2 regions of the Allocoprococcus similis genome follow, and region 1 is predicted to be linked to the other one. Evidence: a T-box and tRNA genes for the amino acid it is inferred to sense, from the RefSeq annotation. Region 1 holds a T-box; the other holds one or more tRNA genes.
The links. The T-box of region 1 lies ahead of leuS (leucine--tRNA ligase). A T-box ahead of a tRNA ligase gene usually reads a tRNA of that ligase, here a tRNA-Leu.

Region 2: it encodes a tRNA-Leu, which carries the amino acid that the T-box ahead of leuS (leucine--tRNA ligase) is inferred to sense. The anticodon was not compared.

The regions. Positions count from the first base shown of each region.
Region 1 is NZ_BAAHSG010000006.1:162,811-167,748, forward strand. Features, by position in the region: gene recQ (DNA helicase RecQ) at 1-725, shown strand, start outside; gene ACYQ5K_RS03220 (M48 family metallopeptidase) at 716-1,258, shown strand; T-box leader at 1,346-1,583, shown strand; gene leuS (leucine--tRNA ligase) at 1,702-4,128, shown strand; gene ACYQ5K_RS03230 (hypothetical protein) at 4,404-4,709, shown strand; gene ACYQ5K_RS03235 (hypothetical protein) at 4,757-4,938, shown strand, end outside.
Region 2 is NZ_BAAHSG010000021.1:14,232-19,169, reverse strand. Features, by position in the region: gene ACYQ5K_RS10795 (FtsW/RodA/SpoVE family cell cycle protein) at 1-915, opposite strand, end outside; gene ACYQ5K_RS10790 (PadR family transcriptional regulator) at 902-1,243, opposite strand; gene ACYQ5K_RS10785 (hypothetical protein) at 1,431-1,679, opposite strand; tRNA gene ACYQ5K_RS10780 (tRNA-Glu) at 1,816-1,887, shown strand; tRNA gene ACYQ5K_RS10775 (tRNA-Thr) at 1,923-1,995, shown strand; tRNA gene ACYQ5K_RS10770 (tRNA-Ile) at 2,024-2,097, shown strand; tRNA gene ACYQ5K_RS10765 (tRNA-Asp) at 2,118-2,191, shown strand; tRNA gene ACYQ5K_RS10760 (tRNA-Val) at 2,214-2,286, shown strand; tRNA gene ACYQ5K_RS10755 (tRNA-Leu) at 2,313-2,398, shown strand; gene ACYQ5K_RS10750 (HPr family phosphocarrier protein) at 2,509-2,733, opposite strand; gene ACYQ5K_RS10745 (RuBisCO large subunit C-terminal-like domain-containing protein) at 2,828-4,105, opposite strand; gene ACYQ5K_RS10740 (GntR family transcriptional regulator) at 4,182-4,907, opposite strand; gene ACYQ5K_RS10735 (class II aldolase/adducin family protein) at 4,931-4,938, opposite strand, start outside.

The DNA of each region.
Region 1 (4,938 bases):
TGACTTATTATTGTTTTACAAATGAATGTCTGCGTGATTATATTTTGCGGTATTTTGGAGAATACGGCAGTAATTACTGTGGAAACTGTTCCAACTGTAAGACACAGTTTGATACCGTGGATATGACGACAGAGGCAAGAATACTTGCCATGTGTGTAAAAGAGAGTCATCAGCGTTACGGCATCAATGTAATTCTGGATACGGTACATGGAGCAAATAATGCGAAGATCCGGCAGTATGGCATGAGTGCCAGTCCGGCTTACGGAGTACTCTCTAAGACGCCTTCATGGAAGCTCCGGCAGATTTTCAACCAGCTTCTGGTAGAGGGATATCTGAAGACCACCTCGGATTCTTATATGATTGTGAAGCTGACTGAAAAATCAGAAGCACTGATCGCAGGGCAGGAGACATTTTCCATGAAGATGGCAAAAGAACCGGAGAAAGAGGCGAAGACCGCACCGAAGAAAAAGGTGAAGAAGACTGCGGGACTGGTTCTGAACAAAGAGCAGGAAGAGTCTTTCGAAATCCTGCGCGCCCTGCGTGCTGAAATCGCGAGAGAAGAAAAGGTTCCGCCGTATATTGTATTTTCTGACAAGACGCTGGTGCAGATGTGTATCGATCAGCCGAAGGATAAGGCAGGGATGCTGGAAGTATCCGGTGTCGGGGAATTTAAGTTTGAAAAATACGGGGAACGCTTTCTGGAGGTGATCCGGTCGTGGACATAGAATATCGCCTGGTCCGGTCGAACCGCAGGAGTATCGGGATCGAGGTTGACCGGGAAGGGAAGGTGACGGTTCGTGCACCCTATTCCTGTGAGAAAAAGCGGATTGACCGGTTCCTTCTGGAAAAAGAGAACTGGATCCGGCAGAAGGTGAAGTTTCAGAAGGAAAATGCAATGAAGCTGCAGGAAAAGAGAGAGATGCCGGAAGCAGAAAAGAAATATTACCGGAATCTGGCAAGAGAAGTATTAGGTGCAAGAACCGGATACTATGCCCGGAAAATGGGTGTGACCTATGGGCGTATTTCCATCCGGGAGCAGAAGACCAGATGGGGAAGCTGCAGCAGCGTGGGGAATCTCAATTACAACTGGAAGCTGGTACTGATGCCTCCGGGAGTTTTGGATTATGTTGTGGTTCATGAGCTGGCACACCGTAGAGAAATGAATCATTCCGCTGCATTCTGGAAGGTCGTGGCGACGTGGATGCCGGACTATAAAAAATATAGAAAATGGCTGAGAGATAACGGAAATCAATTTTAAATGGTAAAAATAATCAAGAATTCGTAAAAAACAATCAAGAATCTCTTGACGGAACTTGTATTTATTTTTATAATAACAGAGTATATGAAAAAAACAAGGATAAGGATCAGTAAAAGATTAGAGTCTGTACAGAGAGCTGCCGGGCGGTGCAAGGCAGCAGATCAGATCTTTGAACTCGCCTTTGAGTTCTTCTGCTGAATGGTTTTCAGATAGGCAGAAGCGGGAATTCCCGTTATAGAATCACAAGTGCGCTGCACCGTAAGTTATGTTACCGGGATGCGGCGAAGAAGAGTGGTACCACGGAATTTAATCTTTCGTCTCTTTGAATTTATCAAAAGAGGCGAAAGATTTTTATTTAACAGGAAATCCTGATGGAATTTCCTGCTAAATAAAAGGTTAAGACACTTTTTTTCATACTGAAACAATACCAGGAGGAAAGAAAAATGGCAGTACCTTACAATCATAAGGCAATCGAAAAGAAATGGAAAGAAAAATGGGCTGAGAATCCGGTCAATCCGAAGGTGGATGAAAACGGCAACCCGAAAAAGAAATATTATTGTCTGGACATGTTCCCGTATCCGTCAGGAAATGGCCTTCATGTAGGACACTGGAGAGGCTATGTTATCTCCGATGTATGGAGCCGTTACAAACTGCTTCAGGGATATTATATCATTCATCCGATGGGATGGGATGCATTCGGTCTTCCGGCTGAAAACTATGCGATCAAGATGGGAACCCATCCTGCAAAATCGACAGCAGCAAACATCGCAAATATCAAACGTCAGATCAATGAGATCTCAGCGCTTTATGACTGGGATATGGAAGTCAATACAACAGATCCTGATTTCTACAAATGGACACAGTGGATCTTTGTAAAGATGTTCAAAGAAGGACTTGCATACGAAAAAGAATTCCCGATCAACTGGTGTCCGTCTTGTAAGACAGGTCTTGCAAATGAAGAGGTTGTAGGCGGAAAATGCGAACGTTGCGGCGCTGAAGTTACAAAGAAGAATCTTCGTCAGTGGATGCTGCGTATCACAAAATATGCAGACCGTCTGTTAAATGACCTGGATAAGCTTGACTGGCCGGAAAAAGTTAAAAAGATGCAGACAGACTGGATCGGTAAATCTTACGGTGCAGAAGTAGACTTCCCGGTTGAAGGAAGAGAAGATAAGATCACTGTATACACAACAAGACCGGATACCCTTCACGGAGCAACTTTCATGGTACTTGCACCGGAACATAAGCTTGCAGCAGAGCTTGCAACACCGGAACACAAAGAAGAAGTAGAAAAATACATTTTCGATTCTTCTATGAAGTCTAACGTAGACCGTCTGCAGGACAAAGAAAAAACAGGTGTATTTACAGGAACATATGCAATCAACCCTCTGAATGGAGCAAAAGTACCGATCTGGCTTTCTGATTATGTACTGGCTGATTACGGTACAGGAGCCATCATGTGCGTACCGGCTCATGATGACCGTGACTTTGAATTTGCTACCAAGTTCAACATCCCGATCATTCAGGTTATTGCAAAAGACGGTAAAGAAATCGAAAATATGACAGAAGCTTACACAGAAGCATCCGGAACGATGATCAATTCCGGAGAGTGGAATGGTATGGAAAGCTCTGTTCTTAAGAAAGAAGCTCCACACATCATCGAAGAAAGAGGAATCGGACGTGCAACTGTAAATTACAAGCTGCGTGACTGGGTATTCTCCCGTCAGAGATACTGGGGAGAACCAATTCCGATCGTACATTGTCCGGACTGTGGCGCTGTACCGGTACCGGAGGATCAGCTTCCACTGAGACTGCCGGATGTAGAATCTTATGAACCGACGGGAACAGGAGAATCTCCACTTGCAGGAATCGATGAATGGGTAAACACAACCTGCCCGGTTTGTGGAAAACCTGCTAAACGTGAGACAAATACCATGCCGCAGTGGGCTGGATCTTCATGGTATTTCCTGCGTTATGTAGATAACCACAACAATGAAGAACTTGTATCCAGAGAAAAAGCAGATGCAATGCTTCCGGTAGATATGTATATCGGTGGTGTGGAACATGCAGTACTTCACCTTCTGTATTCAAGATTCTATACCAAATTCCTTTGCGATATCGGTGTGATCGATTTTGACGAGCCGTTTATCAAACTGTTCAACCAGGGAATGATCACCGGAAAGAACGGTATCAAGATGAGTAAATCAAAAGGAAATGTCGTATCTCCGGATGATCTTGTAAGAGATTACGGATGCGATTCCTTAAGAATGTATGAACTCTTCGTAGGACCACCGGAACTGGATGCAGAGTGGGATGACAGAGGAATCGACGGTGTATACCGTTTCCTTAAAAAACTCTGGAACCTGCTTATGGACAGCAAGGACAAAGATATCAAGCCAACCAAAGAGATGATCAAAGTACGTCACAAACTGGTTTATGATATCACAACCCGTCTGGAAAGCTTCAGCCTGAATACAGTAATCTCTGCATTCATGGAGCACACCAACACACTGGTTGCAATCGCCAAGAAAGAAGGCGGAGTAGACAGAGATACTCTGGATACCCTTGCAGTATTGCTTGCACCATTTGCACCACATATGGCAGAAGAAATCTGGGAAGAACTTGGCAACAAAGAAAGCGTATTCCGTGCCGGATGGCCAAAATACGATGCAGAAGCCATGAAAGATGATGAAATCGAAATTCCGGTACAGATCAATGGAAAAACAAGAGCAGTCATCAAGATTTCCGCAGAGGCTACAAAAGAAGAAGCAATCGCTGCCGGAAAAGAAGCAATCGCAGATAAACTTACAGGAAATATCGTAAAAGAAATTTACGTTCCGAAGAAAATCATAAACATTGTGCAAAAATAGGCAGTGCGCATGGAAGAAAGAGAGGACAAATCCTGCTTGCAGGAATTTGCCCTCTCTTTCTTTTATGCATAGGGCGTATGCCCGTCAATCGAACGAACTTGTTCGTGAGATTGTGCACTACCGTAAATTTGCGATAAAAATAAACCATTCAAGGCGTATGCCCATCAATCGAACGAACTTCCAGCAATCCCTTTACGGATCCTCAAATATGAAGTAGAATAAAGAAAAAGATTTCACCGGTATATTAAGATTCAAAAAGCAGGAGGTGGATCGGTATGGACATTGCAACGATGGTTGCGATTAACAACCTGAATATGGTAACAATGATGCAGGCGATGCAGCAGACACAGAGCGTAATCACAATTTTAGCAGACGGAAAGGAAATCAAAGATATGGAAGGTTCAATGTTAGATCAGTATATGGGAAAAAACTGTACAATAAGTCTTTTTAACGAAGTAGGTGCGATCAAAGGAACACTTATGGAAGCTGATTCCCAGTGGATCAAAGTGGATGCAGGGAAAAAGGGAATCCAGCTGATCAACCGGAATATGGTCAGAAATATTACATTTGATAACAAATAAAAATATGCTATACTGTTCTTGAACTTTGAGTAAGGAGGAACAAACAGATGGAAAATGTACACAGTATAGACGTAGAAGAGGATCAGTTTGCATACCGTTATGATACGCAGCTTCTGATCGACAGAAGAGATGAAGATCTGGATGAAGATGAGATTGCAGAATATATATCCGAACATTTTGAGGGAAACTGCCTGATCGCGGTAGGAGATGAAGACCTGATCAAAATTCA
Region 2 (4,938 bases), on a different contig from region 1:
TAGCTCCCGTACTGCCCCAAGCGTTGTTCCTTCCATCATTTCTGACTTATTCACTGTAAACATCGCCAGGATACGGCTTTTCTGATATTCCGCACCAAAGAAAAAAAAATATGCCAGTATGCCAACCGGAACTCCAACAACACTGATACCTATTCCGGTCATCACCTTTGTAACCGCAACCTGATACCATCCCTTTTCCAGTGCAAGCATCAGCATAAAGATACAGGAAAGTCCAACCGTCCCTGCCATCACAAGATCCGGACAGGTGATCAGGATCCCTGCGATAAGCAGCATCCAGACTGTGGCTTTAAGAACAGCACCATATCCTTCTCCCCGGTACTGATACAACACTGCACCATACAATGGAAGAAACAGCCAGCTCATCAGCGAAAGACTTACAATGAAGCCGCCTACTCCAATCCACCTTGTCGCACCATTGACCTGAAGGGCGAAAAAATGTCTCATCAGAACCAGCAATAACAGATACCCACCGGTCAGAAGCCTTGCATGCTTTCCTATCCAGCTGTAATCCATATAGCACACCATGATCATAACCGGAAATGCTATCGCTATTCGGAATATCTGCCGGATCCCTGCAACATATCCATAGTTTTCATTTTGTTGCAAAAAGAATGCCGCAAAAATTCCACTCAGGATTTCCATCAGAGCGATCACCAGAATTGCTTTCCACGGCATCTTCGGTCTGTGGATCTGATCCATCTCCACACCGACTTCAACCGGATCGCCCATCTCACGTACTGCAGATTTTTCTGCCTCCGCCTCTGTCATTCCTTCTTCAAGAAAAGCCTGTTTCTGGTCTTCGATATGATCTTCCACTTCACGTGCGATCACCGGACACATCTTTTTACAGCGGATCTGGCTTGTCAGCAGTTCCAGATAATCACGTCGTTCCAAAGCACACACCTCCGATCACCTGTAAAATAGCTTCTGAATACTCTTTCCATTCTTCTTTTTTTACTTTATACTGCTTTTTTCCTTCTTTTGTAAGCTGGTAATACTTCCTCATCTTGCCTCCGGCTTCCTGCTCATATACGGTAAGCCATCCTTTCTCTTCCATGGAATGCAGAAGCGGATATAAGGTTCCCGCTTTCAGTTCAAATACATTGTTCGACTTTCCTTTCAGAGTGTCGATCATCTCATATCCATACATATCCTTCTCTTCCAACAGACTTAAGATCAAAAGCGTCGTACTCCCTGATATCAGGCTTTTATCAACTGCCATCTCGTTCTCCTTTCTTATATCGGTCATCTATATATTATCTGTTTGTCATTATATATCGGCAATCTATATACGTCAATACTTTCACTGGAATTTATCTCTTCTTCATAAGTTTTTAAGATATTTCAGGATTTCTTTATCCGCCCGTCACATTCTTTCCATAATTTCCCGTTATACTAAATGCATAAAGTTAAGGGACGCCGATAATCCTATACGATATCAGCTCTGTAAGGTTATCAGGATGTCCGCCTAAAAAATCAGGCATACGTCTTTGACTTATACCTTTTATATATATCTTCTCTCTACTCTGCCGATACAGTTTTGTATCGGCTCTTTTTTTATTCTGTAATTCTTTTTCTCCTTTCCTCTTTCCTGAAAAAAATTCTTTTTTAATATAATAGAAATGTCCCCGGTGTATCATGCCTTTTTTATCTGTCAAAATATTTCTGCAAAACCTTCTGATAAATAAAATAAAAATATTTAACTTTTTTCAAAAAAACACTTGCAAAAAGTATAGCCTTATGATATTATAATTTTCGGTCACTGTTGTAACACAGTTCAACAAAATTGATTTTGGCTCCGTGGTCAAGCGGTTAAGACATCGCCCTTTCACGGCGGTAACACGGGTTCGATTCCCGTCGGAGTCACTTGGTTTAAGCCAATTGTATATACACAGCAATATGCCGATGTGGCTCAATTGGCAGAGCAGCTGATTTGTAATCAGCAGGTTATCGGTTCGAGTCCGATCATCGGCTTTTGTCCTTAGTGGGACGCATTTAATTTGGACCTTTAGCTCAGCTGGTTAGAGCAATCGGCTCATAACCGATCGGTCCCGGGTTCGAGTCCCTGAAGGTCCACTTTTTTTAAAATTTCATATGGCCCGATGGCTCAGTTGGTTAGAGCGCCGCCCTGTCACGGCGGAGGTCGTGGGTTCGAGTCCCATTCGGGTCGCTTAACTGATTATTCAGTTTTCGGGATCATAGCTCAGCTGGGAGAGCATCTGCCTTACAAGCAGAGGGTCATAGGTTCGAGCCCTATTGGTCCCATTTTCATTATAATTTCATAATGATATGCCGCAGTGGCGGAACTGGCAGACGCCCGGGACTTAAAATCCCGTGGGTAGTGATACCCGTACCGGTTCGATTCCGGTCTGCGGCATTAAGTAAAAAGTAGGAGAAACGTTGAATTTACAGCGTTTCTCTTATTTTTTTACAACGAAACGGGAGAGCAAAATCCCCCTGCTCTCCCATCTTTCAGCTCATCCATTCTTATTCTTCAACAGCCCATTTCTCAATCTGTTTCATAAATTTCTCATCTTCTGAAATAACTTTTACCGGCTTCTTATAATCAATTGCCATAAGTCCCAGTACAGATTTGCCATCTGCAATCTGGTTATCTACAGTATGTACTCCGATATCCATCGGTGATGAGCATGCCAGATGCATGAAATCTCTCAAGTCATTAGAAGTATTTAACATAATTGATTTAATCATTCCCTTTACCTGCCTTCCTTCATTTCATGCCTAGTATATCATTTTTGGATAAAATATACAATATCTAATATCCTATATATTTTCTGCAAAAACCCTAATTCGCATGATATTTCCACAAAGAAAGTGCTTCGCTCAGCTCTTTTTTCTCCCTTGCCGCACTCTCAAAGTCTTCTCCACTCATAACAATCTCAATTGCCTGGCGCATTGCCTTTGCTCCCGCAGTTGCTCCGCCCGGATGTCCCTGTACTGCACCGCCTGCTGCCAAAACGATATCACATCCGACTTCCCGGATATATTTTTCCACCATTCCTGGATGAACACCTCCGCCGATCGAAGGCATGGATGCTTTCAGATGATAGAACGGCAGTACCAGCTGCTCTATCGTCTGCATATATTTCTGGTAAGATAACGGATAACCGCCATACGGTGTATTGACCATCACAATATCCGCTCCCGCAAGACGCGCCAGTTTTCCAACCGCCAGAGGGGAAGACATTCCATTTAGAGTTCCCTCATATACCATTCCAGAACCTGCTGCATGCCCTAAGATTGGAAGCTTTGTCTTCTCGGCAACCTGCTTCAGCGCACTGTATCCAATGGCAGCAAAATTGATCATAATTCCATCTGCTCCCGCATCCTCAACAGCCTTCACGTTATCCATGATCTCTGCTGTCCCGCTTGTCACATTCACAAAATATTTTACATGATTTCCGCTTTCCTCATAAGCGGCTTTCGCTGCTTTCCTAAATGCTTTTACACGGTCTGCCGGATGACTGTAGGACGGATTTCCCAAAAGCTCATCATCCTTAATAAAATCCACGCCGCCAAGTGCCGTCTGGTAGAATATCTTTGCACCCTCTTCCGGAGTCAGCCCTGTACACGGCTTCACCATATTCAGAAGAAATGGTCTCTCCTTCACTTTGGTATACTCCCGGATTCCATCGATGCCGAACTGTGGACCTGCGAATTTCTTTGTAAATTCTTCCGGGAATTCGATATCAAGAAGCTTTACCTGTGCAGAGGTCGAAGCATCATTTCCAAGCAGGGAAGTGATCAGAAGTGGAAGATCATTCCCGAAATTTACCGCCGGATATGCAATCTGGATAATATACTTTCTCTCATCCTCTTCAATCTGTGTTGCCAGATCCAATGCCGGAATATCGAAAATATTAACAACCTTTCCCATATATTTTTCCCGGATCTCGTCCGTGATCCCCGGAATCGGAATCCAGGTTCCGATCGTCTGCCCAACCGCCAGTGTCGATGCTTTTTTTATCACGTCCACTTCTTTTGGCAGTTTGATATAATAAGATGCAATTACATAATTCTGTCCATGAATATGTTCCGATAATGCATAAAGTACTGAATCCATATTTTTCCCTTTCATTGAAAAAAGTCCAGGTACCGTTTCCGATACCTGGACTTTAATTACAATTGCTATCTGCTTCCTATGCTTCCTCATGAAAATAAGCACTGGAACTATACGGAATATCTTCCGTTCTTTTCTTAAGGTTCTTTCCCAATAAATGATAAATCAATTCACTGTCATGATTCTTCAATGCTTCCAGATAGCTATCATGTTCCGCTATCATATTCCGTCTGGATTCTTCTTTCAGAAGTAATTTCTGACCATAGACCAGTTTAAAAAATGATAAGTTATCCCATAAGGACTCAATCATTGAACACACTCTGTCTAACTGACTCGCTTTGTAAATTGAGAAATGATACAGTCTGTTCTGCTGGTATACCTCGATCGCATCAATTGAATCCTGCGACACGATCCTCTTATATTCTTCTTGAATCTTTTCCAGATTCTGTATCTCTTCTTCTGTGATCTTCTCACATGCATATCTCGCTGCCACCGGTTCCAGAGCAGTTCTAGCAATGTAGATCTGTCTTACATCTTCTTTTGTAAGTGTAATGAGTCTTGTTCCTGCATACGGGATTGACTCCGCAAGCCCTTTCTTCTCCAGATTGCTGAGTGCCTCTCTTATCGGCATTCTGCTGACACCTAGCTGGCTTGCCAATTCTTCTGTGTTCAGCTTATCACCCATGGATAACTTCCCACTCATAATCCATTCCATCAGCTTATCAAGCACCAGATCAGGGAGCTTATTATGTTGCAGTACCTCCCTGTTCAAATCATTCATTGTTATTCGCCTGTCAGATTTCATATAGCTTTCACCTATCGTAATATTTACAAGC